One region of the Streptomyces tamarix genome, then DNA from elsewhere that is predicted to be linked to it. Evidence: riboswitches for the same ligand, from Rfam matches in the RefSeq annotation. Region 1 holds a riboswitch; the other holds the start of a gene.

What was found. Region 1 has a riboswitch for cyclic di-AMP ahead of RND61_RS17960 (LysM peptidoglycan-binding domain-containing protein). Riboswitches for the same ligand answer to the same signal wherever they lie in the genome.
Region 2: another riboswitch for cyclic di-AMP. It lies ahead of RND61_RS20135 (M23 family metallopeptidase); the one in region 1 lies ahead of RND61_RS17960 (LysM peptidoglycan-binding domain-containing protein).

The regions. Positions count from the first base shown of each region.
Region 1 covers NZ_JAWCTQ010000021.1:35,003-50,045, reverse strand. Annotated here, with positions in the region: gene RND61_RS18000 (cellulase family glycosylhydrolase) at 1-1,804, opposite strand, end outside; gene RND61_RS17995 (SpoIIE family protein phosphatase) at 2,070-4,784, shown strand; partial or broken gene RND61_RS32720 (adenosine deaminase) at 5,182-5,373, shown strand; gene RND61_RS32715 (hypothetical protein) at 5,490-5,639, shown strand; gene iolD (3D-(3,5/4)-trihydroxycyclohexane-1,2-dione acylhydrolase (decyclizing)) at 5,650-7,524, opposite strand; gene iolB (5-deoxy-glucuronate isomerase) at 7,535-8,416, opposite strand; gene iolC (5-dehydro-2-deoxygluconokinase) at 8,427-9,356, opposite strand; gene RND61_RS17970 (sugar phosphate isomerase/epimerase family protein) at 9,888-10,802, shown strand; gene RND61_RS17965 (Gfo/Idh/MocA family protein) at 10,980-11,999, shown strand; gene RND61_RS17960 (LysM peptidoglycan-binding domain-containing protein) at 12,060-12,818, opposite strand; cyclic di-AMP (ydaO/yuaA leader) riboswitch at 12,822-12,985, opposite strand; gene RND61_RS17955 (vanadium-dependent haloperoxidase) at 13,395-14,717, shown strand; gene RND61_RS17950 (FG-GAP repeat domain-containing protein) at 14,760-15,043, opposite strand, start outside.
Region 2 covers NZ_JAWCTQ010000025.1:82,590-97,632, forward strand. Annotated here, with positions in the region: tRNA gene RND61_RS20075 (tRNA-Phe) at 1,045-1,118, opposite strand; tRNA gene RND61_RS20080 (tRNA-Asp) at 1,141-1,215, opposite strand; tRNA gene RND61_RS20085 (tRNA-Glu) at 1,255-1,327, opposite strand; gene RND61_RS20090 (metallophosphoesterase family protein) at 1,409-3,136, opposite strand; gene RND61_RS20095 (metallopeptidase family protein) at 3,308-3,658, shown strand; gene RND61_RS20100 (hypothetical protein) at 3,780-4,460, shown strand; gene RND61_RS20105 (DEAD/DEAH box helicase) at 4,687-6,888, shown strand; tRNA gene RND61_RS20110 (tRNA-Lys) at 7,043-7,118, shown strand; gene RND61_RS20115 (PRC-barrel domain-containing protein) at 7,531-7,887, shown strand; gene RND61_RS20120 (hypothetical protein) at 7,919-8,083, shown strand; gene RND61_RS20125 (DUF5994 family protein) at 8,405-8,896, opposite strand; tRNA gene RND61_RS20130 (tRNA-Met) at 9,147-9,220, shown strand; cyclic di-AMP (ydaO/yuaA leader) riboswitch at 9,584-9,719, shown strand; gene RND61_RS20135 (M23 family metallopeptidase) at 9,732-10,820, shown strand; gene RND61_RS20140 (PrsW family intramembrane metalloprotease) at 11,063-12,415, opposite strand; gene trmB (tRNA (guanosine(46)-N7)-methyltransferase TrmB) at 12,503-13,222, opposite strand; gene lhgO (L-2-hydroxyglutarate oxidase) at 13,477-14,667, opposite strand; gene RND61_RS20155 (MFS transporter) at 14,869-15,043, opposite strand, start outside.

The sequences.
Region 1 (15,043 bases):
GCGCGGTACCGGTGTTGGCGATGCGCAGCTCGGGGCGGATGGCGTTGTCGGTCGGCGAGCCGTCGGTGGTCCGGTGCAGGACCTTCAGCCCGCCCACCGGGTCGCCGCCGCCGGAGGGCGCGGTGGTGACGGCGAGGGCGGCCGAGGGCACGGAGACGTTGCCGGCGGCGTCCCTCGCCCGTACGGCGTAGGTGTACCGGGTGGAGGGGGTCAGCCCCGTGTCGGTGTACGTGGTGGCGGTGACCGGCGCGGTGGTGACCTTCGCCCCGTCCCGGTACACGTCGTAGCCGGTGACGCCCACGTCGTCGGTGGACGGCGCCCAGCGGAGCGTGACGGAGGCGGAGCCGGTCGCGGTGGCGGTCAGGCCGGAGGGGGCGGCGGGCGGCGTCGTGTCGTCCGGGTCGCCGCCCCCGCCCCCGTACACGTCGGCGAGGCTGAGGCCGGTGGTGCTGCCGGTGCCGCCGAGCGGGACCTGGTGGTCGAGGCTGACGAACTTGCCGCCGTGCTGCCAGAGGGCCGGCTTGAGCAGGGCGTACTTCTCCTCGTCCCAGGTCTTCCAGTCGTTGAGGAGCAGGCCGCCCGTGTCGCCGGAGTTGGGGTTGAGGCACCAGAAGGTGTGGTGGAGGCGCTCCTCGGAGATGAGGTCGCGCAGGGCGGTCATCCACTTCTGGTTGGGGCCGCCGTCCATGAAGCCGCCCCACTCCCCGATCAGGAGGGGCGCGGTGTTCTCCTTGTGCAGGTAGAGCCAGTTGGGGTCCCAGACGTCCCGTTCGAGGGTGGTGCGGTTCCAGTCGCCGGTGAACCAGGGCTGGGGCGCGACGAGGGGGCCGTAGTCGTGCGGCGAGTAGACGACCTGGTCGTTGCCGGCGCCGAGGTCGACGGGGTGGTCGCGCACGCCGCGGAGGTTGCCGCCCCACCAGGTGGAGTGGTAGTCGGCGGCGCTGGTCGAGGACCAGTTGCTCCCGTTCTTCGGGTAGATCTGGATGCCCTCGCAGAGGATGAGCAGGTGCGGGTTGATCGCCAGGATGCGCTTGCCGGCCGTCTCGCAGGCGTGCTTGAAGTTGTCCTGGTCGGTGGAGCCGTCCCACTTGGCGCGCGGGCTCTCACCGGCGCCGCCGTGCGGCTCGTTCTTGATGTCCATCGCGACGAGCGTGTCGTCGCCGCGGTAGCGGGCCGTCACCCACTCCCAGGCCGTGTAGAACTGCTCGGTGGTGATGGTGCCCTTCCACCACACGGGGTAGAAGTGGCCGGCGTTGTCGGCCTCGGCGCTGTGCACGTCGAGCATGACCTTGATGCCGTACTGCTTGCACAGCGCCAGCCAGTGGTCGAAGACCTCCAGGGTGGTCTTCCCGGCGATCTCCGGGTTGGCGTACGCGTTGACGGCGCTCGGTACGGAGGCCCGGCCCTCCTTCCACTCCAGGAGCAGTTGGGTGGAGATGGGCACGCGGACGATGTTGATGCCGCGCTGCGCCATGGAGCGGGTGATCTCGGTGATGTTGGCGGACCAGAGGCCGTGGAAGACCCGCTCGGTGGCGTTGAAGCCGAACCAGTTGGCGCCGGTGAGCCAGACCTCGTTGCCCTGGGCGTCGACGATCTGGTTGCCGCGGGTGTGCAGCCAGTCGTCGCCCGGGGCGGCGGCGGCCGTCCGCGCCCCGGCGGACGCGGCCGGACGGGGCTCGGGGGCGGTGGCCGCGTCGGCGGCCGGTCCCGCGGCCCACAGCAGCGCTCCGGTGAGGACGGCGGCGGCCAGAGCGCGTAACCGCCGGTGGCGGCCGGAGGGCAGGGTGGTGGGTGACTGTCCCACTGCGTCACGTCCCTACTGTCTAGTACATGTCAAAGCGGCTCGCGATGGGAGCGCTCCCATCGAGCGTTCATGAAGCCAGCCCCGAAAGGAGCTGTCAACCTTCCCCGCAGAAACCGCCCGCGGGAGCGCGTCCGCGGCGGGGCCGCCCCGCGACGGACGGGGGCGGACGGGGGCGGGCGTGGACGAGGGGGGCGTGCGCGGGCGCTGTGCGCGGGCGGTGTGCGCGCGGTCGCCGGGAGAACACGCCCGGTGCTAGAAAGGGTCCATGAGGGGCAAGAATGGACGTCTCGGGCGGACCGGGCGCCGGGGGCGGCTCCTGGGCGTGCGCAGCGCCGCAGGGCAGGTGCTCCTCCTCCAATTCGCGGTGGCCCTGGTGCTGATCGTCGCCGCGGTGATGGCCCTGTCGTACCAGGCGCGGTACGCCAGCGAGCGCGACGCGCGCAACCGTTCGCGCGCGGCGGCCGAGTCCTTCGCGGACGCCCCCGGCACGCTCGCCGCGCTCCGGTCGGCCGACCCGGCGAAGACGCTCCAGCCGCACGCGGTGGACGCCTGGCACGGCTCGGGCGTGGACTTCATCGCCGTCATCTCCCCGGACGGCACCCGCATCGCGGACAGCGACCCGAACCTCGTGGGCACGCGCGCGGAAGGCGTGGAGGAGGCGGCCCGGGGCCGGACGGTCACGGACGTCTTCGAAGGCAGCCCGCACGACGCCGCGCGGGCCGTCGTCCCCGTGATGGACGACCGGGGCACGGTCGTGGGCCTGGTGAGCGCCGGGGTGTCCATCGAGAACGTCGGCGACGCCGTCGACCGGCAGCTTCCGCTGTTCTTCGGCGCCGGCGCCGTCGCGCTCGCCCTGGCGACGGCCAGTTCGGCCCTGGTGAGCAGGCGGTTGCGCCGCCAGACGCACGGCCTCGGCCCGGCCGAGATGACCCGGATGTACGAGCACCACGACGCGGTGCTGCACGCCGTGCGGGAGGGGGTGCTCATCGTCGGGGACGACGGCCGGCTCACCCTCGCCAACGACGAGGCCCGCCGCCTCCTGGACCTGCCGGCCGACGCCGAGGGCCGCCACGTCACCGACCTGGGCCTGGCCGGGGACACCGCCGAGCTGCTCGTGTCGGGCCGCCCGGTCACCGACGAGGTCCACCTCGCCGGCGACCGGCTGCTGGCGGTCAACACCCGGCCGACCGACCCGCACGGCGGCCCGTCCGGCACCGTCGCGACGCTCCGCGACACGACCGAACTGCGGGCCGTGACGGGTGTGGCGGCGGTGGCGCGGGAGCGGTTGAGGCTGCTGTACGAGGCGGGCGTGCGGATCGGGACGACGCTGGACGTCGTACGGACGGCGCAGGAGCTGTCGGAGGTCGCGGTCCCCCGGTTCGCGGACTTCGTGACCGTGGAGCTGCTGGACCCGGTGCTGCGGGGCGAGGAGCCGACGCGGTCCCGCACCGTGATGCGCCGCGCGGCCGTCAGCGGCGTGCGGGACGACCACCCGCTCCAGCCGGCCGGGGACCTCGTCCGGTTCGACGTGCCGACGACGCCGATGGCCGCGGCGCTGGAGCGGGGGGAGGCGGTGCTGGAGGCGGACCTGACGGCGGCGCGCGGCTGGCGGGAGCAGGACCCGGCGGGCGCCGACGCTGCCCTCGCGTACGGCATCCGCTCACTGGTGACCGTCCCCCTCCAGGCGCGCGGGGTCGTCCTGGGCATGGCCAACTTCTGGCGCTCGGCGCCGTCCGGGCGGTTCGGGGACGAGGACGTGGCCTTCGCGGAGGAGCTGGCGGCGCGAGCGGCGGTGGCCGTCGACAACGCGCGCCGGTACACGCGGGAGCACGCCATGGCGGTGACGCTCCAGCGGAGCCTGCTGCCCCGGGTGCTCCCCGAGCAGGACGCGCTGGAGACCGCCTACCGCTACCTGCCGGCGCAGGCCGGGGTGGGCGGCGACTGGTTCGACGTGATCCCGCTGCCCGGCGCGCGGGTCGCGCTCGTCGTCGGGGACGTGGTCGGGCACGGCCTGCACGCGGCGGCGACGATGGGCCGCCTCCGGACGGCGGTGCACAACTTCTCCGCGCTCGACCTGCCGCCGGACGAGCTGCTGGGCCACCTCGACGACCTCGTGTCCCGGATCGACGAGGAGGAGGCCGGGGACACCGGCGCCGGGATCTCCGGCGCGACCTGCCTGTACGCCGTCTACGACCCGGTGTCGGGCGACTGCTGCATGGCGTCGGCGGGCCACTTCGCGCCGGCCGTGGTGCGCCCCGACGGGACGGTGGACTTCCCCGACGTGCCCGTGTTCCCGCCGCTGGGCCTGGGAGGGGGGCCGTTCGAGACGTACGAGGTGCGGCTGCCGGAGGGCAGCCGTCTGGTGCTGTACACGGACGGGCTGGTCGAGCACCGGGAACGGGACCTCGACACGGGTCTGCGGCTGCTGCGCGACACGCTCGCCGAGGGGCCGGGGCGGACGCCGGAGGAGACCTGCCGGGCCGTGGTCGACGCCATGCTGCCGCCGCACCGCGGTGACGACATCGCCCTGCTGGTGGCCCGCACCCGGCTGCTGCCGCGGGACCGCGTGGCGGACTGGGACGTGCCGCCCGACCCGGCGGCGGTGGCGCCGGTGCGGGCGGCGTGCGTGCGGCAACTGGAGCAGTGGGGGCTCGACGAGATCGGGTTCACCACGGAGCTGGTGCTCAGCGAGCTGATCACCAACGCGATCCGGTACGGCTCCGCGCCGATCCGCGTGCGGATGCTGCGCGACCGGAGCCTGATCTGCGAGGTGTCGGACGGCAGCAGCACCTCCCCGCACCTGCGGCGGGCGGCCACCACGGACGAGGGTGGACGCGGCCTGTTCCTCGTGTCGCAGCTGGCGGGCCGGTGGGGCACCCGGTACACGCCGAACGGCAAGGTGATGTGGACGGAGCAGCCGCTGACGGGCGGGGCGGCGCCGCTGGAGGTGCCGGCGCTCTTCGACGACGCGGCGTGGTGAGGCCCCGCCGGCGGGCCGCCGTCGCCCTCACGCGGGGGGTGGCCCACCGCATCCGCCGCGCCCTCCTCCCGTCCGTCCTCGCCCTGGCCGGGGCGCGGACCGCCGTCCGGCTGGAGCGGGTCCGCCGCGACCCGGACCGGCTCCGGGAGTTCTTCCTGCGCCTGCCCAAGGGCGGGGACCTGCACCACCACCTCGGCGGTGCCGTCCCGACCGAGTCCCTGATCCGGTTCGCCGCCGAGGACGGGCTGTGCGTCGTGGTGCGGACCCTGACCGCCGTCCGCCCGCCGTGCGGGCCGGGCGCGCGGCCCGCCGCCGACGCCCGTACCGACCCGGTGTTCCGCACGGCGCTGCTGCGGGCCTGGTCCACGAGGACGGGTGGCGCGGGCTGCTCCGTACGATGGCCCGTCGCGAGGTGGCCGTCGAGGCGCCGCTCACCAGCAACGCCCAGGTCCTGGGCGTCACCGGCGGCGACCATCCGCTCCCCGTGTACCGGGCGCACGGCGTGCCGGTGATGCTCGCCACGGACGACCCCGGCGTGTCGAGGACGGACATCAGCCGCGAGTACGCGCGCGCCGCGACCGTCCACGGCCTCGGCTACCGGGAGGTGAAGGACCTGGCCCGCGCGTCCCTGGAGTACGCGTTCCTGCCCGGCCGCGGCCTGTGGCGGGGCGCCCCGGCGGCGGACGGCCACCGCCCGGTCCCCGAGTGCGCCGCCGTACCCCCGGCCACGCCTCCCCCGGCCACGCCTCCCCCGGCGCCGCCTGCCGCCGGCTGCCGGCGGCCGACCCGAAGGCGACCGCGCAGTGGCGCCTGGAGGCGGCGTTCGCGGTGTTCGAACGGCGGTACGGCGGCTGAGGGGCCCAGGTCACAGGTGGCGGCGGACGGCGGACGCCTCGCGGGCGTACGCCTCGCGGGCCGCGACGGCCGCCTCGCGGGTGGCGACCTCCGCGACCGGCACGTCCCACCAGGCGAACGCGCCGGGCTCCGCCGGGCCGGGGGCGGCCGTCTCGACGTACACGCAGGTGGGCCGGTCGGAGGCGCGGGCCTCGGCCAGCGCCGCCCGCACCTCCCCCGCGGTGCGGGGGCGCAGGACGTCCATGCCGAGGCTGGCGGCGTTGGCGGCGAGGTCGACGGGGAGCGGGTCGCCGGTGAAGGTGCCGTCGGCGGCGCGGTGGCGGTAGGCGGTGGCGAACCGTTCGCCGCCGGTCCGCTCGGAGAGGCCGCCGATGGAGGCGTAGCCGTGGTTCTGGACGAGGACCAGGTTGAGCGGGAGCCGTTCCTGCACGGCGGTGACGATCTCGGTGGGCATCATCAGGTACGTGCCGTCGCCGACGAGGGCCCAGACGGGCGTGTCGGGCGCGGCGAGCTGCACGCCGATGGCGCCGGGGATCTCGTAGCCCATGCAGGAGTAGCCGTACTCCACGTGGTACTGGCGCGGGGAGCGGGCGCGCCACAGCTTGTGCAGGTCGCCGGGGAGGGAGCCGGCGGCGTTGACGACGACGTCCCGGTCGCCGACGACGGCGTCGAGGGCGCCGAGGAGCTGCGTCTGGGTCGGTACGGCGCCGTCGTCGGCCCGGAAGGCGGCGGAGACGACGTGTTCCCAGCGTTCTTTGCCGGCGCGGTACTCGGCCTCGTACGCGGGTGCGACGCGGTGTCCGGCGAGGGCCTCGGTGAGTGCCGCGAGGCCGGCGCGGGCGTCGGCGACGAGGGGGCGGGCGGCCATCTTGTGGGCGTCGAACGGGGTGATGCCGAGGTTGACGAACCGGACGTCGGGCCGGGCGAAGAGGGTGCCCGACGCGGTGGTGAAGTCGGTCCAGCGGGTGCCGACGCCGATCACGAGGTCGGCGGTGCGGGCGATGGCGTCGGCGGCGGCGGTGCCGGTGTGGCCGATGCCGCCGAGGTCGGCGGGGTGGTCGTGGCGCAGGGAGCCCTTGCCGGCCTGGGTGGAGGCGACGGGGATGCCGGTGGCGTCGACGAGGGCCTTCAGGGCGTCCTCGGCCTCGCTGTGGTGGACGCCGCCGCCGGCGACGAGGAGGGGGCGTTTCGCGGCGCGGATCGCGCGGGCGGCCCCGGCGAGTTCGCCGGGGTCGGGGGCGGGGCGGCGCACGGTCCAGATCCGCTCGGCGAAGAACTCCTCGGGCCAGTCGTACGCCTCGGCCTGCACGTCCTGCGGCAGGGCGAGGGTGACGGCGCCGGTCCCGGCGGGGTCCGCGAGGACCCGCATGGCGTGGAGCGCGGACGGGACGAGCGCCTCGGGGCGGGTGATCCGGTCGAAGTAGCGGGAGACGGGGCGGAGCGTGTCGTTGACGGACACGTCGGCGTGGACGGGGTGCTCCAGTTGCTGGAGCAGCGGGTCGGCGGTGCGGGTGGCGAAGTGGTCGCCGGGGAGGAGGAGGACGGGCAGCCGGTTGACGGTGGCGAGGGCGGCGCCCGTGACGAGGTTGGTGGCGCCGGGGCCGATGGAGGTGGTGACGGCCTGGGCGGAGAGCCGGTTCAGTTGCCGGGCGTAGCCGACCGCGGCGTGCACCATGGCCTGTTCGTTGCGGCCCTGGTGGAACGGCATGGCCCGCTCCCCGACCTCCAGGAGCGCCTGGCCGACGCCGGCGACGTTGCCGTGGCCGAAGATGCCCCAGGTGCCGGCGACCAGCCGGCGGCGCACGCCGTCGCGTTCGGTGTACTGGGTCGTCAGGAAGCGCACCAGCGCCTGGGCGACGGTGAGGCGGCGGGTGGGCGGTCTCATCGGTGGCACCTCACTGCGAGGGGGCGGTGTACAGGGGGAGGCGGGGGTCGGTGGGCTGTCCGGGCCAGGTGGCGCGGATCCAGGCGTGGTCGGGGTGGTCGCGGACCAGCCAGGCGCGTTCGCCGTCGGGGCCGGCCATGACGTTGAGGTAGTACATGTCGTGTCCGGGCGCGGCGATGGACGGGCCGTGCCAGCCGTCCGGGACGAGGACGGCGTCGCCGTCGCGGACCTCGGCGAGGAGGTCGGTGCCCCGTCCCCGGCCGGACGGGGAGACCCGCTGGTAGCCGAGGCCGGGGGTGCCGCCGTGGGCGGCGATCTCGAAGTAGTAGATCTCCTCCAGCCGCGACTCCTCGCCGGGGCGGTGCTCGTCGTGTTTGTGCGGCGGGAAGGAGGACCAGTTGCCGCCGGGGGTGAGGACCTCGACGGCGATGAGCCGGTCGCAGTCGAACGTGTCGGCCGCGGCGAAGTTGTTGACCTGGCGTGAGCAGGTGCCGGTGCCGCGCAGTTCGACGGGGACGGCGGGGGCGGGGCCGTAGCGGGCCGGCAGGCGGCGCTCGCAGCGGGCTCCGGCGAGGGCGAAGCGGCCGCCGTCGCGGGAGGTGATCGTGACGTGGGCGTCGCGGGGGACGTACGCGAAGTCGGTGACGGCGCTGAACACGTCGGGGCGGCCGGTCAGGAGGAAGGTCCGCCCGTCGGCGGTGACGGCGCAGCCGCCGGAGAGCGGCAGGACGATCCACTCGCTGCCGCCGGTGTGGTACGCGTGCCGGCCGCCGGGCGGCAGGCGCAGGACGCGGAGCGCCGAGTGGTCCCAGCCGGCGGAGGCGGGGCCGACGTCGACGGTGTACGGGCCGTTCGCGGCCGTGCCGGCGGGCAGGTGGTGGCTGCTGGTCACGGTGTTCTCCTCACAGCGGTCCGGTGGTGTCCAGGAGGGCGTCCACCTCGGCGGCGGTCGGCATGGCGGAGGAGCAGGCGAGCCGGGAGGCGACGAGGGCGCCCGCGGCGTTGGCGTACCGGGTGGTCCGCTCCAGGTCCCAGCCGGCGAGCAGGCCGTGGCAGAGGGCGCCGCCGAACGCGTCGCCCGCTCCGAGTCCGTTGACCACCTCGATCTCGACGGGCGGGACTTCGGCGGTGGTGCCGTCGCGGTGGACGGCGAGGACGCCGGCGGGGCCCTGTTTGACGACGGCGAGTTCGACGCCGGTGCCGAGGAGGGCGCGGGCGCAGGCGCGGGGTTCGCGGACGCCGGTGGCGAGCTCGCACTCGTCGAGGTTGCCGACGGCGACCGTGGCGTGTCGCAGGGCCTCGGCGTAGTGGGCGCGGGCTTCGGCGGGATCGTCCCAGAGCGCGGGCCGCCAGTCGAGGTCGAGGACGGTGACGCCGGTTCCCGCCCGGGCGCGCAGGGCGGCGAGGGTGGCGGCGCGGCTGGGTTCGGCGCTCAGTCCCGTACCGGTCGTCCACAGGACGCGGGCGGCGCGCAGGGCGCCGTGGTCGAGTTCGCCGGGGTGGATCTCCAGGTCGGGGGCCTTGGGGTAGCGGTAGAAGTAGAGGGGGAAGTGGTCGGGCGGGAAGATCTCGCAGAAGGTGACGGGGGTGGGGAGGGCGTCGACGGGGGTGACCCAGCGGTCGTCGACGCCGAACTCCCGGAGCGCCCGGCGCACGTACGCGCCGAAGGGGTCGTCGCCGGTGCGGGTGACGAGGGCGACGGACCGGCCGAGGCGGGCGGCGGCGACGGCCACGTTGGCGGCGGACCCGCCGAGGAACCTGCCGAACGTCTCGACCCGCGCCAGGGGCACGCCGGTCCGGAGGGGGTAGAGGTCGACGCCGACGCGCCCCATGGCGATCAGGTCGAAGGGCTCGCCGCGGGTCCGGCCCGCGGCGCCGGCGCCCGGTTCGACGCCGGTGTCGGTCCCGGCGGTCCCAGCGGTCCCGGCGTCGGCGGGCTCGGGGTCGGTGTCGGCGGGTTCGGGCATGCGTGTCGCTCCTGGTGACGGCGGGACGGTTTCCGCGCGGCGGTGGTCGGCGTCGGCTCACTCACGCCGTTACTGCCCTCCCCCTCCGGGGGGATAAAGCCGCAGGGACACCATTGACCCGCATGGAGAGCGATCTCACACGCCGCGGCGGGACCGTCCGCGCGAGGACGGGCCTCCCGCGGGCCCCCGGCCCCCGGCGCGCGGTGGCGGTGCGCGACGCCACCGTACGGGCGAGGGAGATGGTGGCTCCGCCCCCGGCGCGCGGTGGCGGTACGCCGGACGAGCGGAGCGGGCACCGCCCGCGGCGCGGCATCGTGCCGATAGGGTCGGACCACCGTCGAACCCGCCCGTACCAGACCGCCCAGCACCGCCCGCGCCCGGGTGAAAGGACCGCGTATGGACACCGTCGGCACCCCGTCCCTCGACCGCATCAGGATCGGTTCCGCGCCGGACTCGTGGGGGGTGTGGTTCCCCGACGACCCGCGGCAGGTGCCCTGGGAGAGGTTCCTGGACGAGGTGGCCGGGGCCGGGTACGAGTGGATCGAGCTCGGCCCGTACGGCTACCTCCCGACCGACCCGGCCCGGCTCTCCGACGAGACCGCCCGGCGCGGCCTGAAGGTCTCCGCCGGCACGGTCTTCACCTCCCTGCACCGGGGCCCCGCCGTCTGGGACGCGACCTGGGAACGGGTGAGCCGGGTCGCGGAGCTGACCCGCGCCATGGGCGCGCGGCACCTGGTGGTCATCCCCTCGTTCTGGCGGGACGACAGGACCGCCGAGGTCGTCGAACCGCCCGAGCTGACCGCCGGGCAGTGGGCGGACCTCGCCCGCGGCACGGAGCGGCTGGGCCGCGAGGTGCGGGAGCGGTACGGCCTCGGCATCGTCGTCCACCCGCACGCCGACACGCACCTCGACACGGAGGAGCACGTGGAGCGGTTCCTCGACGCGACCGATCCCGACCTGGTCTCGCTGTGCCTGGACACGGGGCACTACGCGTACTGCGGCGGCGACAGCGTCAAGCTGATCGAGACGTACGGGGAGCGCGTCGGCTACCTGCACCTCAAGCAGGTCGACCCGGCCGTCCTGGCGGAGGTCGTCGAGAACGGCGTCCCGTTCGGGCAGGCCGTGCGGCGCGGGGTGATGTGCGAGCCGCCGTCCGGCGTCCCCGCACTCGAACCGGTGCTCGCGGCGGCGCAGCGGCTCGGCGTGGACCTGTTCGCCATCGTGGAGCAGGACATGTACCCGTGCCCGCCGGACCGGCCGCTGCCGATCGCGGTGCGCACGCGCCGGTTCCTCCGCTCCTGCGGTGCCTGACCGGCGGGCCCCCGGGGCTTCCCGGTCCCTCCGGACCTGCCGGACCCCGGGGCTCCCGGTCCCTCCGGGCCCTCCAGCCCCCGGGGCCTCCCGGTCCCTCCGGATCCAGGGCCCCCGGTCCCTGTGACCTGCCGGACCTTCCGACCTCCCGGACCTCGGGGAAGGAGACCTTCGACCATGACCCAGCGCGGAACGCTCGGCGTGGCCGTCGTCGGCGCCGGCCGGATGGGCGCCGACCACGTGCGCCGCATCGACCGGGTGATCAGCGGGGCGCGGGTGGCCGCCGTCGCGGACGTGGACGCCGAGCGGGCGAAGGCCGTCGCGGACGGTGTCGACGGCTGCGCGGCGTACACCGACCCGGCCGCCGCGATCGCCGCGCCCGGCGTGGACGCCGTGCTCGTCGCCTCCCCCGGTCCGGCGCACGAGGCGGCGCTGATGGCGGCGCTCCGGCGCGGGCTGCCGGTGCTGTGCGAGAAGCCGCTCACCCCGGACGCGGCGTCCGCGCTGCGGGTGCTGCGGGCGGAGGAGCGGCTGGGCAGGCGGCTGGTCCAGGTGGGTTTCATGCGGCGGTACGACGCCGAATACCTGCGGCTGAAGGCGCTGCTGGACGGCGGCGGGCTGGGTCGGCCGCTGATGCTGCACCACCGGCACCGCAACGCCTCGTCGCCGCCCTGGTTCACCGGCGAGATGCTCCTCGGCGACTCGGCGGTCCACGAGATGGACGTCACGCGGTGGCTGCTGGGCCAGGAGATCACGGCGGTGACGGTGATGCGGCCGCGGCCGTCGGGGAACGCCCCCGAGGGCGTCGACGACCCGCAGTTCGCGGTCTTCGAGACGGACGGCGGGGCGCTCGCCGACGTGGAGGTCTACGTCAACTGCCGCTTCGGGTACCAGGTGCAGGCCGAGGCGGTGTGCGAGAACGGCACCGCGCGGATCGGCGACGCGCACGGGATGCTCGTCGCCGCGGGCGGCCGGTGGGGCGGTTCGATCGCGCCGGGGTTCGTGGAGCGGTTCGAGGAGGCGTACGACCGGCAGGTGCGGGCCTGGGTGGACGCCGCCCTGCGCGGTGGGGCCACCGGCCCGAGCTGCTGGGACGGGTACGCGGCGGCGGCCGTCTGCGAGGCGGCCCTCCGGGCGCGGGCCGAGGGCCGCCGGGTGGAGGTCGGCCTGGTGGAGCGGCCGGCCCTCTACCGCTGACGTGCGCGACCGGGCACCCGACGGGCCGGGGCCCGGCGCGTCGGATACCCGGAGGGCGGGTCAGTACGGGCCGTTGACGTTGTCGATGGAGCCGTACCGGTCGGCGGCGTAGTTGCACGCGGCGGTGATGTTCGCGACCGGGTCGAACGGGTCCAGGGACGTGCCGGGCACGTGGTAGGCGCTGAACGTGGGGTCGATGACCTGGAGGAGTCCCTTGGAGGGCGTCCCGGCGGCGGCGTTGGAGTCCCAGTTGTTGATGGCGAGCGGATTGCCGGAGGACTCGCGCATGACGTTGCGGTGAATTCCGTCGTAGGTTCCCGGAATTCCGTGCTGGGCCATGATGTCCAACGATTCCTTGATCCAGCCGTCGAGGTTGTCGGCGTACGTCTTCACCGCGACGGGGGTGACGACGGCGCGGGCCTCGGAGCGGTCGGCGCGGGCCGGTTCGGAACGCTCCGCCGAAGCCGCCGCCGCGGCGCCGATGGTGAGCTTCAGACCGGGCCGGATGTGTGACGGGTCGTCACCGATGGCCTTCTTGTTGTCCTCGTACAGCTTCTTCCAGCCGCCGCTCACGGAATGCTCGCCGGCGATACCGGAAAGGGTGTCGCCGACGGCCACGGTGTACGTCACGGGCTTGGCGGCCTGGACGGCGGCGGCCGGCGCGACGACGGCCACGGCGGGCGCCGCGACCGGTGCGGCGGAGGCGGTGGCGGCGCCGGTCAGGGGCAGGGCGAGGGCGGCCCCGCCGGTACTCGCGACGACGAGCCCGCGGCTGAGGCGGCTGTTCTTGGGGCGACGGTGCTTACCCTGTGCGGGCATGGGGATTTTCCTCTCCGACGCCTGCGAGGTGAGCTGTCGGGTTCGGGCGGGAGATGCCCGGCCGCGGTCTCCCGCGACTTCACCCCTAGCCGCTCCGGACACCGGACCGGCGACTTACCTGGTTCCCCCGCTCCTGCCGAGCGCGCGTGTGTGGGTGCTGGAATCCGGAAGGCGGCAGGATTCGGCGTTCCCTCCGGAATGACGGTGACCGTAAACGAAATCCGCCGGGAGGAACAAGGGCGGGAATTCCGGCCGATGATCCATTGCAGCCCCGTTCGGCGGTGAATTCCGTGCCCCCGCGCGGCGTCCGGGGAATTCCGCCGTCCGCCCGCCGTGACCGACATCACGGTTTGCGCCTCCCGCCCGCCCCCCGCCACCTCACCCCAAAAATAGACAAGTCATATGTATTTAATCAATACCCTGAAATAGTAATCAAACGGACATGGGTCCCGGGTCGACTCCGTACGGGTGCTTGGAGCACCTGGAGCGGCGAGTGCGATTGCGCTTCCCGCCCGAACGCCGAAGGTGTGAATGACGGATATCGACCAAAAAGGGATAAAAGTGCATAAGAGATCGATGAGGACGTCACCGCGCCGGACCCTGGCGGCCGCGGCCACGCTGTTGGGTCTGACGGCGATCGTGGCGCCGGTCCCCGCACCTGCGGCACCGGCGCCGCAGACCGCGCCCTCCGCCTCCGCCCCCGGCTCCGTCATCGCCGACTGGGCGCGGCTGACGGCGGAGGTCGTGGACCCCGAGAACCGTCTGATCTCGCCGGAGAAGGCCCTGTGGCACGCCCTCGTCTCGACGGGCATGTACAACGCGGTGGTCGGGATCGAAGGCCGGTACGAGCCGTACCGCTGGAACGGACGGGCGCCTCGTACGGCGTCGGCCGTGGCCGCCGCCGCGACCGCCGCCCACGACGTGCTGCGGCACTACTTCCCGCAGGCGGCGGCCCGGCTGAGGGCCGCCCACGCCGCCTCGCTCGCTGCGGTGCCGGACGGGTGGGCGGAGAAGGCGGGGGTGGCGTTCGGCCACCGCGCGGCCACCCACGTCATCGCGTTGCGGAAGAACGACGGCCACGGCGCCCGGGTCGCCTTCCCGGCCTCCCCCGCCCCCGGCGTCTGGCGCCCCACACCGTCGGCGTACCGCCCCTTCACCACCGCGTGGCTGGCACGGCTGCGCCCGCTGCTCATGGACCGGCCCGACCGGTTCCGTCCCGGGCCGCCGCCCGCGCTGCCGTCCGCCCGCTACGCCGCCGACCTGAACGAGGTGAAGGCGTACGGCGCGAAGAACAGCCGGGTGCGGAGCCGGTGGCAGACCGACACCGCGCGGTTCTTCGTCGACCTCGACCTGCAGGGCGCCCTGGCCGACCGTGCCGCGCGGAACGGCCTCGACCTGGTCGACACGGCACGCCTGTTCGCCGCCGTCAACACCGTCCAGATCGACGCGACGATCGCCGCGTGGGACGCCAAGCTGCACTACGGCACCTGGCGGCCCATCACCGCGATCCGCGAGGCCGACCGCGACAACAACCCCCGCACCCAGGCCGACCCCGCGTGGGAGCCGCTCCTGGAGACCCCCTCGCACCCCGACTACCTCAGTGGCCACACCACCACCACCGGCGCCTTGGCCCGGACGTTGACGCTGCTGTCCGACAGCCCGTTCCTCGACCTGCGCATCACGTCGGCCTTCGCGAAGGAGACCCGCTACTACGCCTCCGCCTACGAGTACAACCGGGACTGCGTGGGCGCCCGCACCTGGGCGGGCATCCACACCCGCACGGCGAACACGGTCGGCACGCGGACGGGCGAGCGGGTCGCCGCCTGGGCGCTCACCCGCCACTTCCGCCCGCTGGCCGACCAGCCCGCCGACCGACCGGCCGACCGACCGACCCGCTGACCGGCCGGCCGCGGGCGGCGGCGCACCGGACCTGACGTACCATCAGAGGATGGCGTCGAACCCGTCCCAGTACTGGGCGACCTGGACGCGCGACCGGAACGGCGCCGCCGCGTTCCCGGTGCCCGTGTACTGCCACAGGACACCGGCCGTGTCGCGGGCGAGCAGCTCCGGGTGGCCGTCCGCCGTGACGTCGCCGTACGCGACGAGCACGTCGTAGATGTTCCAGCCGGTGCCGATCTGGCGGCGGGCCTGGAGCGGGGCGTTGCCGTCGCCGGTGCCCTGGTAGAGCCACAGCGCGCCGGAGCCGTCGCGGGCGATCAGGTCGG
Region 2 (15,043 bases), on a different contig from region 1:
AACCTGCAACCATCCTATTTGTGTCTCCATGTTGTTCGGAACCAGGAGGCGGCGTAATGTGGGTGTCAGAGTTGGTCGGTCTCGTGGAGTCATTCGATCGATAGCTTGGGCGGAGTGGACGCACGGGGGTGGTGCAGTCCTCTGACCTGTCGCCACATGAACAGGTGGCTATGCGGAGTCTGCTGCGCTCGGTAGCAGCCGGGGCACAACTCTCCGCAGGTACGTAATCGAGAGTCGCATGGAATGGGTGAGACGCCGTGGCACTGCAAGTTCAATTCGGGATATTCCACTGCAACGTAACCGAGGATTCTGGCGCAGACGAATGCGTCCTCAGGTGGCGGGGTCACCCCATCTGGGTTGGTGAGATGAAGGGTGGAAGGGATAGGAACGTGGATACGCGTCAGCTTTTCCCGACCAACGAAAATTTTGGAATCGTCTCGCTTACCGAAGAGGACTCGCCTGACGAAGACGACCATCTCGGGGCACACACAATCAGAACAGACGAGAAGGATCAGGGGTGGCACCGAGCGTGGTTCAAGTCGGATGAGGCGGATTACTACCTGGATTACCAAGTCATCGAGGGCTAAAGGCTGTCCCGCAACTCGGAGCACAGTCCGGTGGGCCACCGTGGCCGTATCGACTCGCCCAATTTCGCCCGGATTCCTAACCCCAGTGAAATTCCGGCGAACCATGCCACATCGGACACCGGCAAGTGGCTTCCGGAGTTACGGGACAACCTTTAGAGGGCATCTCTATGGTGCGCTCAACTATCCGAGTAGCAGTCGCCGAGGCGATGTGGGAAGGGTCGAGCTGCTGATGCCGGCCGATCCGGTTCGCGAACAACGGTGAGCCGACCACCGCCGTTACGGGGCTAAAGATCATCGTGGCAGCTCTACGTAACTCTGCGGACCCGCCGGGTGATCAATTGTCAGACAGGCCACGAGGTCGGGGGGCGGCGGCGTTGGCGTAGCGGTTGGCGTAGTGCCATGAGAACACCCCCTCCGGAAGATCCCGAAGGGGGTGTTTGCCCTGGTAGGGCGGCGGTGGCTGGGGCCGGGGTCGAACCGGCGACCTTCCGCTTTTCAGGCGGACGCTCGTACCAACTGAGCTACCCAGCCACGCAGCTCTTTCGAGCCGCAGCGGTCCTGACGGGATTTGAACCCGCGGCCTCCACCTTGACAGGGTGGCGAGCACTCCAAACTGCTCCACAGGACCAAGCATCGTGCGAGCACTAGTCTCGCACAAGGTAAAGCGTGCCCCCAACGGGATTCGAACCCGTGCTACCGCCTTGAAAGGGCGGCGTCCTGGGCCACTAGACGATGAGGGCTAAGGGCCCGCCTGGGCGCTTCTTCAGCGCGTCGGGGACGTGAGAAGCATATGGGATGGGGGGACCGTTCGCCAAAACGGTTTACGGGCGGGGTGCGGGGGCGGGGGTCCGGGCCGGTTGCGGGGGCGTCGTCGGGGCCGACCGGCCGGGCGGCTGCCGGGCCTCCGCCGGGGGTGCGGAAGACGCCCGGGCAGCCGGGGACGCCTGGGGCGCCGGGGACGCCGGGGACGCCGGAGGAGACCCGGAGGGAGACCCCGACGGGGTTCCGGTCGGGGTCGAGGACGGGTCCGGGGACGGGGACGCGCCCGGCAGGACCTCGTCCGGGACGTGCCGCGCCACCTCCGCCGTGGTCAGGCCGAGCCCGCCCAGGGTGATCTCGTCCCACGCCTGGAGCCGCCGCGTGTCCCGGTCCAGGTACAGCACCGACGCGTGGACCTTCTCCGGCTCCTCCTTCTCGACGGCCCGCAGCCCGCCGCCCCCCGTCGACCCCTCGATCTTCAGGCGGGTGCCGTTCGGCAGCACCTCGTTGACGCGCCGGTGGACGTGCCCGGACAGGACGAGCGGCACCGCGCCGTCCGTCTGGTGGGCCGCCACCGGGTTGTGGACGACCGCGATGTCCACGGGGGTGCCCGCCCGCGCCTGCGCGCGCAGGGCCTCCGCCAGCCGCCTGCCCGCCGCCCGCTCGGCGTCGTCCCCGGCGGCCACGACCGACCGGTCCGGCGTGAACTGCGGGTCGCCGACGCCGGCCACCCGCACCCCGGCGACGGTGACGGCCCGCCCGCCGTCCAGGACGTGCACGTTCCGCAGGCCCTCCAGGTACTCCTGGGTGGCCGCCGAGTCGTGGTTGCCGCGGACCCACACGTACGGCGCGCCGAGGCTGCTGATCGGGTTCAGGAAGACGTTCTCGGCGGCGCTCCCGTGGTCCATCGTGTCGCCCGAGTCGATGATCAGGTCGATGTCGTACTGCTCCACGAGCGAGCCGACGATGTGCCACGACGCCGGGTTCAGGTGGATGTCGGAGACGTGCAGGACGCGGATCGTCGCCGGGTCGGGCTGGTACGTCGGGAGGGTCGACGTCGCGTCGTACAGCTTCGTCACGTTCGTGACGAGCCGGGCCAGTTCCTTCTGGTACACATCGAACTCGGTGACGATCGACCGCGCGCTGCCGACGACCGACGGGGCGCTGCTGAGGAGCCCCGAGAAGCGGGGCTCCAGGACCGACTTGGGGTTCCACGTCGCGTACGCCGACGCGCCCGACGCCGCGAGCAGCGCCAGCGCCAGCCCCCCGGCCGCCAGGGCGCGGCGCGGACGGCGGTAGACGGCGAGGCCGAGCGCGGTGGCGCCGGAGACGACGGCGACGCAGGAGCGGACGGCCAGTTCGCGGGTGCCGTCCAGGACGTCGGCGGTGATCTCCTCCTGGAGGCCGGAGATCCGCTCGGGGTGCTCGACGAGGGCCCGGGAGCGGACCGGGTCCAACTGGTCGACGTCCACGTCGAGCCGGATGGGGGCCGTGTGGGAGTCCAGGTCGAGGGCGCCGAGCGGGGAGACGTTGATGCTCGTGCCGCCGGTGAGGGACGGGCGGAGCGCCATGCTCGTGTCCACCGGTCCGACCGGGGCGCGCACGCCGCCGACGGCCAGCAGGCCCAGCCACGCCCCGGCGGCGACCACCGCGAGCAGCCCCAGGGCGCGGACCAGGGGGTGCGGGGCGGGGGCGAGCGGGCCGGGGAGCACCGCGGAGCCGGTGCGGCGACCGCGGCGGGCGGAGCGGCCGGGGCGGACCGGTGCGCGGTCCCCCGTTCGGCTCCCCATGCGGCTTCCCGCTCGGCTTCCCGTTCGGCTTCCCACGCGGCGCAGGGCTCGGGCGATACGGGCGTACGAGGTACGGACGACTGCTCGGGCCATTGGGGCCGTATGCCCGTGGGGCCGCGCGGCTATGCCCGTACGCCCCCGGGCGCGCCCCTCATCCACGACAATGGGCGAGTGCTGGAGATGACGCGCGAGGAGTTCGAGGAACTGGTGGCCGAGGCGCTCGACCGGATCCCACCGGAGCTCACCCGGCTGATGGACAACGTCGCCGTGTTCGTGGAGGACGAGCCGCCCGCGGACGACCCCGACCTGCTCGGGCTGTACGAGGGGACCCCGCTCACCGACCGCGGCGAGTGGTACGCGGGCGTGCTGCCCGACCGGATCACCATCTACCGGGGGCCGACGTTGCGGATGTGCGGGTCCCGCGAGGACGTGGTCGCCGAGACGGAGATCACCGTGGTGCACGAGATCGCCCACCACTTCGGCATCGACGACGCGCGGCTGCACGAACTGGGATACGGCTGACCGGTGCCCCGTGCGGGCGTGTCCCCCACGGGGGGAGGGGAGTTGGGCAGGGAAACCCCGTCCGTCCCCCCGGGATTTCCGTTCCGGTCCGGGAGTCCCCGCCCGTCTTGGAGGTGCCTCCGTGCGCCAGCTGCCCGCACCCGTCCGATGGGCCGTCACCGCGGTGGCGGTCGTGGCCTCCGCCGGCTCCGTCAGCGGCTGCATGAGCGTGTCCGACGACAGCGCCAAGCCGCGGCCGCGCGAGGCGGTGGACCCGTCCGGGGCGGCGGCGGCCGAGGGGGACGCCGGGGCGGCGGCGAGCGAGGGCGGGTACGAGCCGCGCGGCGCGGGGAACCCGGGCGGGACGGCGGGCGACGACGGCGCGGGCGGCGGGGCCGGCCCGTCGGCGGCGCCTTCCTCGTCCACCTCCCCGTCCCCGCCGTCCGGCCGGGGCGGCGGGGACGGGGAGGGCGCGGGCCACGGGGGGCGGCCCTCGCCCGGCCCCGGCGCCGACCCCGGAGGCGGGCCGGGGCCGGACGGCTCCGAGGGCGGCCACGGCGGCACGGGCGGCCACGGCGGCTCCGGGGGCGGCCACGGTGGTACGGGGCCCGGCGAGCCGCCCGCGTCGCCCTCCGCGCCCGCCCCGCCGCCCGAGCCGGACCCCACGCCGACGCCGCAGGCGAGCGAGCCGCCCGCGACCGGCCCGACGGACCCGCCGGCCGCGTCGCCCCCCGCCGAGACCCGCACCGAAGCGCTGCGCGCCCCCTCCCCGTCCACCGGCTGCCCGGAGCCGGCCGCGTCCCCGCAGGGCGCTCCCGTGTGACGGGAGTCGCACCCGCGCGGCGGGGAGCGGCTTGCGCCGGGTGGGGGGAGGTGCGTATGGTGGTAGATCGTTTGATCCCATTTGCCCGGCGCCGTGACCGAAGCGCGCCGCGTGGCGCGTACTCTCCCTTGCCGTGGCTGACCGCATCGAGGCGGTCGATTTGCTAAGCAGCGAAACACGGAGTTGACGGGCGCGTGCCGAGACTCCGGAAGGTTTCGCATTTCGCATGTCCATTTCCCACACTGACGCCGTCCTGACCGCGACCGAGAACGACGAGCCGACCGCCGTCGTCACCGAGGACGAGGCGATCGAGGAGATCGCCGCGACCGACGCCGTCGACACCGACGCCGCCGAGACCGACGACGCCGACGACGCCGTCACCTTCGGCGACCTCGGGCTCCCCGAGGGCGTCGTCCGCAAGCTCGCCCAGAACGGCGTCACCGTCCCGTTCCCGATCCAGGCCGCGACCATCCCGGACGCCCTGGCCGGCAAGGACATCCTCGGCCGGGGCCGCACCGGCTCCGGCAAGACCCTCTCCTTCGGCCTGCCGCTGCTCGCCACGCTGGCCGGCGGCCACACCGAGAAGAAGAAGCCCCGCGGCGTCATCCTCACCCCGACCCGCGAGCTCGCGATGCAGGTCGCGGACGCCCTCCAGCCGTACGGCGACGTGCTCGGCCTGAAGATGAAGGTCGTCTGCGGCGGTACGTCGATGGGCAACCAGATCTACGCCCTGGAGCGCGGCGTCGACGTCCTCGTCGCCACGCCGGGCCGGCTGCGCGACGTCATCAACCGCGGCGCCTGCTCCCTGGAGCAGGTCCAGGTCGCCGTCCTCGACGAGGCCGACCAGATGGCCGACCTGGGCTTCCTGCCCGAGGTCACCGAGCTCCTCGACCAGGTCCCGGCCGGCGGCCAGCGCATGCTCTTCTCCGCGACCATGGAGAACGAGATCGCGACGCTCGTCAAGCGCTACCTGAACGACCCGGTCAACCACGAGGTCGACAGCGCCCAGGGCAACGTCACGACCATGTCCCACCACGTCCTCGTCGTGAAGCCGAAGGACAAGGCGCCGGTCACGTCCGCGATCGCCGCCCGCAAGGGCCGCACGATCATCTTCGTCCGCACCCAGCTGGGCGCCGACCGCGTCGCCGAGCAGCTGCGCGACGCCGGCGTGAAGGCCGACGCGCTGCACGGCGGCATGACGCAGGGCGCCCGCACGCGGACGCTGGCCGACTTCAAGGACGGGTACGTGAACGTGCTCGTCGCCACGGACGTCGCCGCGCGCGGCATCCACGTGGACGGCATCGACCTGGTGCTGAACGTCGACCCGGCCGGCGACCACAAGGACTACCTGCACCGTTCGGGCCGCACGGCGCGCGCCGGCCGCTCCGGTGTCGTGGTCTCCCTGGCGCTGCCGCACCAGCGCCGCCAGATCTTCCGCCTCATGGAGGACGCCGGTGTCGACGCCTCCCGCCACATCATCGGCCAGGGCGGTGCCTTCGACCCCGAGGTCGCCGAGATCACCGGTGCCCGGTCGCTGACGGAGGTGCAGGCCGACTCGGCCAGCAACGCCGCCAAGCAGGCCGAGCGCGAGGCCGCCGACCTGGCCAAGCAGCTGGAGCGCGTGCAGCGCCGCGCCGCGGAGCTCCGCGAGGAGGCCGACCGCCTGATCGCCCGCGCGGCGCGCGAGCGGGGCGAGGACCCGGAGAAGGCCGTGGCGGAAGCCGCGGAGGCGATCGCGGCCGAGGCGGCTCCGGCCGCCGCCGAGACCGAGGTGCCCGTCCCCGCCCAGCGGGAGGAGCGCCCCTCGTACGAGCGCCGGGAGGACCGCGGCTTCGGCCGTGACCGCCGGGACGACCGTCGTGACGACCGGGGCGGCGACCGCGGCGGGTTCCGCCGTGACGACCGACCGTCGTACAACCGTGACCGTCGTGACGACCGGGGCGGGGACCGCGGCGGGTTCCGCCGTGACGACCGTCCGTCGTTCAACCGGGACCGTCGTGACGACCGGGGTGGCGACCGTCGGGACGACCGTGGTGGGTTCCGCCGTGACGACCGTCCGTCGTCGTACGAGCGTCGTGACGACCGTCCGTCGTTCAACCGGGACCGTCGTGACGACCGAGGTGGCGACCGTCGGGACGACCGTGGTGGGTTCCGCCGTGACGACCGTCCGTCGTCGTACGAGCGTCGTGACGACCGTCCGTCGTTCAACCGCGACCGCCGCGACGACCGGGGTGGCGACCGCGGCGGGTTCCGCCGCACGGACCGCCCGTTCAACCGCGACCGCCGCGACGACCGCCCCGCGGGCGGCCACCGCCCCGCCGGCCACGACCGCCCGTACGGTCGTCGTGACGACCGCCGCGACGACCACCGGGGCACCGGCTCCTTCGGCCGCCGCGACGACAAGCCGCGCTGGAAGCGCAACGGCTGACACTCCGTAGGACCCCTCGGACGGGCCCGTACGCGACACCCAGGTGCCGTGCGCGGGCCCGTCCGCCTTTCGGGACGCGCCGGAAACGGGTGTTGTGCCGATACCCGATCGGCTCACGTCCTCCGGCGGGCTATGCTCGGGGATGACCCGTCGAGGGCCCTTAGCTCAATTGGCAGAGCAGCGGACTTTTAATCCGTTGGTTGTGGGTTCGAGTCCCACAGGGCCTACCAGGTCGGAGCCGCCGCGAGGCTTCGGTCACCGGGTTCGTGCCCCGGTCGGTTTCCCCGGCCGGGGCACACGTGTGCCGGGACCCGTTCCGCGCGCCGGTGGCTCCGGTACGGCGGTGGCTCCGGTAAGGCGGCGGCCCGGTACGTCGGTGGCTCCGGTACGGAGGGGGCTCGGGGGCGGCGGTGGCCCGGTACGTCGGTGGCTCCGGTACGGAGGGGGCTCGGGGGCGGCGGGGCCGACCGCCGGGAGGGGTACGCGGGGCCGGGCTCCGCGGCACGGCCGGTCGAGCCCGTGTGGCGGCCGGGGGAGGGTCGGGGCAGGCTGGAAGGAGACAGGGGCGGGCACGTCGTCGCGCCGCCGCCGACCGGTGGAGCGGCCCTGCCCGGAGCGCGGCCCGACCAGGGAGCAAACCGCATGATCCATCCAGCAGACATCCGGGAGTGGCGGAACCGGGACGTCGTGGACCCGAAGGGGCACAAGATCGGCGTGCTGGAGGCGATCTACGTGAGCACCGCGACGGACGAACCCGCCATGGCCACCGTCCGGACGGGGCTGCCCACCCGCCAGCGCCTGGTGTTCGTCCCGCTCGACGACGCGACCGTCGGACCGGGCTACGTCAGGGTCCCGTACGACAGGGGCACGGTCCGCAAGTCCCCCGCCATCGGTACCGACGACGTGCTCGCCGCCGAGGACGAGCAAGCCGTCTTCCACCACTACGGCCTGGCCTACCGGCCCGGTGCCGCCGGCGAACGGCAACTCGCGCGCCGTTGAACCGGACCGTCGCACGGAGGAGTTCCAGACCATGGCGATCTTCCTGTTCCTCGTCCTCGTGGCCGTCGTGCTCGGCCTCATCGGCGTCGCGGTCAAGGGGATGATGTACCTGCTGATCATCGGTGCCGTCGTCCTCGTGGCCGACCTGATCTTCTTCGGCGCCCATCTCTCCCGGCGCGGCGCCCGGAGGCGCTAGGCGGCCCTCCGCGCGGCCCGCGCGGCGGGCCGGCCCCGTGGGGCCCGTGGGGCGGGGTGGCCCGTGGGGCCCGTGGGGCGGGGTGGCCCGTGGGGCCCGCGCGGCGGGGTGGCCCGTGGGGCCCGTGTTTCCGTGGGGCCGGGTGGCCTGTGGAGAGTCCGTGTGGGGGATCGGCCCGTGGGGCTCGGGTGGGTCGGTCCCGTGGGGCCCGCGCGGCGGGGCGGTCCTGCGGTGGGCCAGTGCGGCGGGGCGGCTCGCGGCGGGACGGCCCCGCGCGGGTCGGTGCGTCCGCGCGGGTCGGTGCGGTGGTCCCCGCACGGGTCAGCCCCGGGGAGGGCCGGCCCTCCGCCCGGTGCGCGTGTCGACGAGGATCTGCCGGGCCTGCGTGACGTTGTCGGCGCGGACGGCCTGCGCCATCGCGGTGCGCGCCTCGTCCCGGGGCGTGTCCGGAGGCACGACGAGCAGCGAGAAGTGGTCCTGGTCCCCGCGGGTGACCAGGACGGTGTCGTCCCCGACGGGGAACGAGTCGATGCGCACCACCCGCTCGTCGACGACCAGCCGGGCCGGGAGCCCCTCCCAGGCGGCGGCGTCCAGGCCGACGCGGGAGATCGGGCCGAGGTGCTCGGTCAGGGCGCTCACCAGGGCGGGCAGCTCCTCCGCGATGTCATGGGAGCGCGGCCACCACGCCCCGTCGAGGACGCCCTCGCGGGAGCGGGTCGTCTCCAGCCGCAGGAGCGCCGTCCCCGGTTCCACCGCTTCGTGGAGGGTGTCCGGCAGGTGCCCGGGGGCGGGAGGCGTGTCGGAGTGGGCCATGCTGATGTCCGCCTGTCTACGGGATCCGGTCCCTTCGGCGAACCGGACGTCCACCACTTCCCACGGTACTCCGCCCGCCCCGGTCACCGGGGGTCCGCGACCTCCTCCGGGAGGGAGGGCCGAGCCGGGCGGCCGGGCTCGCGCGGCGTGGTTCCGGGCCTCCGGAGAGGGGCCGCCGGAAACTTTCCGGCCGTGGAGTGCGAAATGGTGAATGACCTTCGCTGGAATAGCGTAAGGTGGTGTTCATCGACGCGGGGTGGAGCAGCTCGGTAGCTCGCTGGGCTCATAACCCAGAGGTCGCAGGTTCAAATCCTGTCCCCGCTACTGAAACCGAAGGCCCGGTGCACACAGCACCGGGCCTTCGGCGTGTCTGCGTGTCTGCGGGGCCGGGTGTCCGGGTGTCTGCGCGGCAGGTCGGCGGGGCACCGGGGCCGGTATCTACCCTGCGTGATCGACAGGCCGCTCTGTGCGATAACAATTGACACACAGTCAGAAATTTGATCGAGGAGTTTCGGGGGCGCGACCGCCTGACAAGGGGTCAATTTGCTGTGACTTGTCCCTTTATAGGGCCTTGATTCACTGCCGAGTGAGCGAGGTGTTCCCGGGAGCGGCTTGGAATACGGGCCCGGCTTCTATTAACGTTCGATAACGCAGCGCGGTCGTATCAGTCGTCGCAGAAGGCGGCGCCGTGCGCATGCGCCGAATCCCGCAAGGGAACCGGGGAACCACCGCACTTGGGGTGAATCGGGCCTTCACCGGCCCGTAGGGGACCTTCCTGCTCCGAACCCGTCAGCTAACCCGGTAGGCGGAGAAGGAAGGAAAGGAGTACGCCTCCGTGGCGTCCAACAGGCCTGCCCCCGAAGCCCCCTTCGGCTCGTACGACACGACCGGCCGTCCCACCGATTCGGGACCTCCGGCCACCGCCGCCCCCGCGGCCGCCTCCGAGTGGAACCCCACCGAGGAGACCGTCCGCCCCGTCCGGGGCCGGCACCGTGTGGTCAAGCAGCGCGGCGGCCTCGCCCGCAGCTCCACCGTCCTCGGGGTCGGCGTCATCGCCGCCGTCGGCGCGGGCGGCATGGCCACCGCGCACGACAAGCCCAGCGTCGCGATATCCCTGCCGGACATCAACCTCCCCGACGCCTCCTCGCTCCCCGGCGTCGGCGCGTTCCTCGGCGACGACGCGGACGACGCCCCCGACGAGGCCCCCGCCTCCGCCGGTCTCGCCACGCTCGCCCTGTCCACCGGGAACGGCCCCGCCGACGCCCGGGGCGCCGGTGCCGAGGCCGACGCGGGCGAGGCGCTGCGGGCGCGCATCCTCCAGCAGGCCGAGCAGCAGCAGGCGTCCGCCGAGGCCGAGGCCCGGGCCGCCGCCGAGAAGGCGGCCGCGGAGAAGGCCGCGGAGGAGGCCGCCGCCCAGCAGGCCGCCGCCGAGGCCGAGGCGAAGGCCGCCGAGAAGGAGCGCAAGCGCGCCGAGGCGGAAGCCACCGCGAAGGCCGAGGCCAAGCGCCTGGCCAAGCTCGCCGCGAGCTACGCCCTGCCGACCTCCTCGTACACGATCACCTCCACGTACGGCCAGGCCGGCTCCATGTGGTCCTCCGGCTACCACACCGGCCTCGACCTGGCCGCCCCCACCGGCACCCCGGCCAACGCCGTCCACAGCGGTACCGTCAAGTCGGCCGGCTGGTCCGGTGCGTACGGCTACCGCGTCGTGCTGGAGCTGGCGGACGGCACCGAGGTCTGGTACTGCCACCTCTCCTCGATGACCGTCAGCGCCGGGCAGTCCGTCGGCACCGGCGACACGATCGGCCGCGTCGGTTCGACCGGCAACGTCACCGGGGCGCACCTCCACCTGGAGGTCCACACCGCCTCCGGCAGCGGCATCGACCCGCTGGCCTGGCTGCGCGGCAAGGGCCTCACCATCTGACACCCCGGCGCCCCGACGCGTCCCGGTACCCCGGCGCGTCCCGCGCCGGACCCCGATCCCGGCAGCCCCGGCGGCACACCCCCCGACGCCAGGGCTGCCGGTCCGCTCTTCCCGGCCCCGGGTCCCGACCGTGCTCTGGTCCCGGGGCCCGGCCGCGCCCCCGGTTCCGCGCCCCGGTTCCGCGCCCCGCTCTCGGGGCCCGGCCGTGTTTCGGGCCCGGCCGCGCCCCAGCCCGTACGGCCTCAGTAGCGGTACGGGTTGTAGCCCGCGTAGTCGCGGTGCGGCGGCGGCGTCCACACCCGGCCCGTCGCGCGCGCCGCGAACGTCAGGGCCGGGGCGGCCACCTCCTTCCGCTGCCACATGTGGTGCAGCAGCTCCTGCTCCCGCGCCGTGAAGTCCTGGTCCGCCACACCCCGCCGCGCCCGGTACCGCAGGAACGCCAGGGACGTCGCGAACGCCTCGTACTCGCCCACCGACCGCGCCGCCGCCGGGCCGAACGTGCGCGCCGCGTAGGACCGCGCCAGGCTCCGCGCCCGCATCGACGACAGCGCGAGCGGCTCGTCGGCGGACAGCCAACCGGCCGCCGCGTACGCCGGCAGCTCGCCGGATATCGTCCGCAGCTCCCGCTGGCGCGTCCATATCACCAGCCACGTCAGCAGACCCAGCGCCGGCAGCATGAACGCCCCGTACACGAGGAGGAAGCCCCACGGCCCGAACGTCGTCGAGCCGTTCCACAGCGCGTGCACCCCCATCGCCAGGACCAGCCCCAGCAGCGGCAGCAGCGTCCGCACCACCCTGCGCCGGCGCGCCGTCATCGCGGCGACGCCGAACCCGATGCCCGTCAGGACCGTGAACAGCGGGTGCGCGAACGGCGACATCACGACCCGGACGAAGAACGTCACCGCCGTCACCGACTCGAAGCCGGACGTCCCGAACTCCTGGTCCTCGTCGAAGGCGCTCCCCAGGTACAGGATGTTCTCGGTGAACGCGAAGCCCGTCGCCGTGAACCCGGCGACGACCACGCCGTCGACCAGCCCCGTGAAGTCCCGCCTGCGGAACAGGAAGACCAGCAGGATCGCGACGGCCTTCGCGCCCTCCTCCACGACGGGGGCGACGACGGTCGCGCCGAGCGTGTCCGCCGACGTCGGGTCCGCCGTCGCCGTGGCTATCCAGCGCGTCGCGAACGTGTTGGCGAGGATCGCGACGAGCGCCGCCGCGAACGCCCCCCAGGCGAAGGCGAACAGCAGGTTCCTCCACGGGCCCGGCTCCACCCGGTCCAGCCAGCGGAACGCCGCCGCCAGCAGCGGTACGGGCAGCAGCGCCAGCCCGAGGCCGACCACGAAACCCGCCGTTCCCGTCTGCTCCCGCACCAGCGCCAGGATCACCAGGGCGCACAGGGCCAGCACCAGGATCACGGCCGAGGCGCGCACCGCCCTGCTGCGCCAGAACGCGCCCCGCGGCTTGTACCGCCAACGGACCCGGTCCGGCACGGCGTCGAACGACGGCCGCGGGTGGTATGCCGGGATGGCCGGCTGGGCGGGGCCGGCCGGCGGAGGGGTCCGCGGTGCGGAGCGGGGCGCGCGCGAATCTGACACCCGATGGACCCTAGACGGCCGGACTGACACTCCGCGAGCGCGTTGTGGACAAGCGCGAGTACGTTGTGGACGAGCGCGGCCGGGCCGTCACGCGCGGGCGAACAGCAGGTCGCGGACGACGTGCCCCTTCTCCAGGCCCTGCCCCTCGAACCGGGTCAGCGGGCGGAAGCCGGGCCGGGGCGCGAAGCCGCCGCCGGGTGCCGTGTTCTCGAAGTCCGGGTGCGCCGTCAGTACCTCCAGCATCTGCTCCGCGTACGGCTCCCAGTCCGTCGCGCAGTGCAGGACCGCGCCCGGCTTCATCCGGGTCGCGACGAGGCTCAGGAACTCGGGCTGGATCAGCCGCCGCTTGTGGTGCCGCTTCTTCGGCCACGGGTCCGGGAAGTACACGCGGACGCCGGCGAGCGCGGCGGGCGGCAGCATCTCGCGGAGCAGGATGATCGCGTCGCCGTTCGCGACGCGGACGTTCGTGAGGCCGTTCCGCTCGGCGAGGCCCAGCAGGTTGCCCTGCCCCGGGGTGTGCACGTCCACGGCGAGGATGCCGGTCGACGGGTCGTCGGCGGCCATCCGCGCGGTGGCCTCGCCCATGCCGAAGCCGATCTCCAGGACGACCGGGAGCCCGCCGAACATCTCGTCCAGGTCGAGGACGCGCCGCCCGTCGATGTCCAGGCCCCAGGTGGGCCACAGGCGGCGCAGCGCGTCGGCCTGGCCGGCGGTGACGCGGCTGCGGCGCGGCTGGAAGCTGCGGATGCGGCGCTCGAAGTGGGAGCCGGCCGGGTCGGGCGAGGGCCCGGTCCCGTCGGGGAACATCCGGCTGCCGCGGCGCGACGCGGGCACGCCGGAGCCCCCGCCGGACACGGGCGGCTGCCCGCCGACCGCCTCGGGCGCGGTCGCCCCGGGCGCGGTCACCTCGGCAGCGGACACCTCGGGCGCGGGGGCTCCGGGCGCGGGCGCGGGGGCTCCCGGGGTACGGGGCCTGACGGGAGCGGGGGTCGTGGGGGGCGTGCTCGACGCGGTCTTCTCGGACACAGTGCCTTCGATTCTACGAACCCTCCCCGCGTTCCCTACCCGATCAAGTGCGCCAGGGCCCGCCGGGCCACCTCCCGCCCGATCGGCAGGGACGCCGTCGCCGCGGGCGAGGGGGCGTTCAGCACGTGCACCGTGCGCGGCGCCTCCCGGATCAGGAAGTCGTCCACCAGCGTCCCGTCCCGCAGCACCGCCTGCGCCCGCACGCCCGCCGGGGCCGGCCGCAGGTCGGCGGCGGTCGCCTCGGGCAGCAGCCGCCGCACCGCCTCCGTGAAGGCCGGCTTCGACAGCGACCTGCGCAGCTCGCCCGCCCCGTACCGCCAGTGCCGCCGGGCGATCGCCCACGTGCCGGGCCAGGCCAGCGTCCCGGCCAGCTCCCCGGGCCGCACGACGAGCCGGCCGTACCCCTCGCGGGCCAGCGCGGGGACCGCGTTCGGACCGACGTGGACGCCCCCGCCGACACCCCGCGTCAGGTGCACGCCGAGGAACGGGAACGCCGGGTCCGGCACCGGGTACACCAGGCCCCGCACCAGCTCGGGCCGGGCCAGCTCGTAGTACTCGCCCCGGAACGGCACGATCCGCATGCCCGGCTCGTCCCCCGCGAGCCGCGCCACCGCGTCGCAGTGCAACCCCGCGCAGTTCACCAGCGCCCGCGCGCGCACCACGGCACCGTCCGCCGTGCGCACCGCCACGCCCCGGGGCCGCCGGTCGACGGCGGTGACCCGCGCCCCGTACCGCACCTCCGCGCCGGACTCCTCGGCGAGCCGCTCCGCCACCGCGCCGTAGTCGCAGATCCCCGTCGTGCCGACGTGGATCGCGGCGATGCCCCGCACGCTCGGCTCGTACGCGCCGATCTGGGCCGGACCCAGCTCGCGCACCGGGATGCCGTTCTCCCGGCCGCGCTGGACCAGGGCGTGCAGCCGGGGCAGCTCGGAGCGGTCCGTGGCGACGATCAGCTTGCCGGTGACCTCGTGCGGCAGCCCGTACTCGGCGCAGAACTTCACCATCTCGGCCGCGCCCCGCACCGCGAACCGCGCCTTCAGGGAACCCGGGCGGTAGTAGATGCCGCTGTGGATGACGCCGCTGTTGCGGCCCGTCTGGTGGCGGGCGGGGCCGGGCTCCTTCTCCAGGACCGTCACGCGCGTGCCGGGCGCGGCCCGCGAGAGCGCGTACGCCGTCGACAGCCCGATGATCCCGCCGCCGACCACCAGGACGTCGCAGTCGAACATGCCGCCGCCGAACCCGGACACCTGTGCCACCTCCCACCCCGATAGTGCACTGGCCCGCTGACATCGCCGTTAAACCAGGCACGCACGGCGGTGGGAGATGGATCACGCCAGGTGGTGCGCCCCTCCGCGCCCCCACCGGCACCCGGAGGGCCCGGCACCCGACCCGGTGCCACGCCTCCGCGCCGGACCCCGCCCCGGGTCCTACGCCGGGGCCGACAGCAGCGGCCGGGCCCGCTCACGCAGCTCCGCCACCCGCGGTTCGTCGCCGTACGGCTCCAGACGGTGCAGCAGGTCCCGTACGTACTCCGTCGTACGGGCCGAAGAGATGCGCCCGGCCACCTCCACCGCGCGCGTGCCGGCCGCGCAGGCGGCGTCG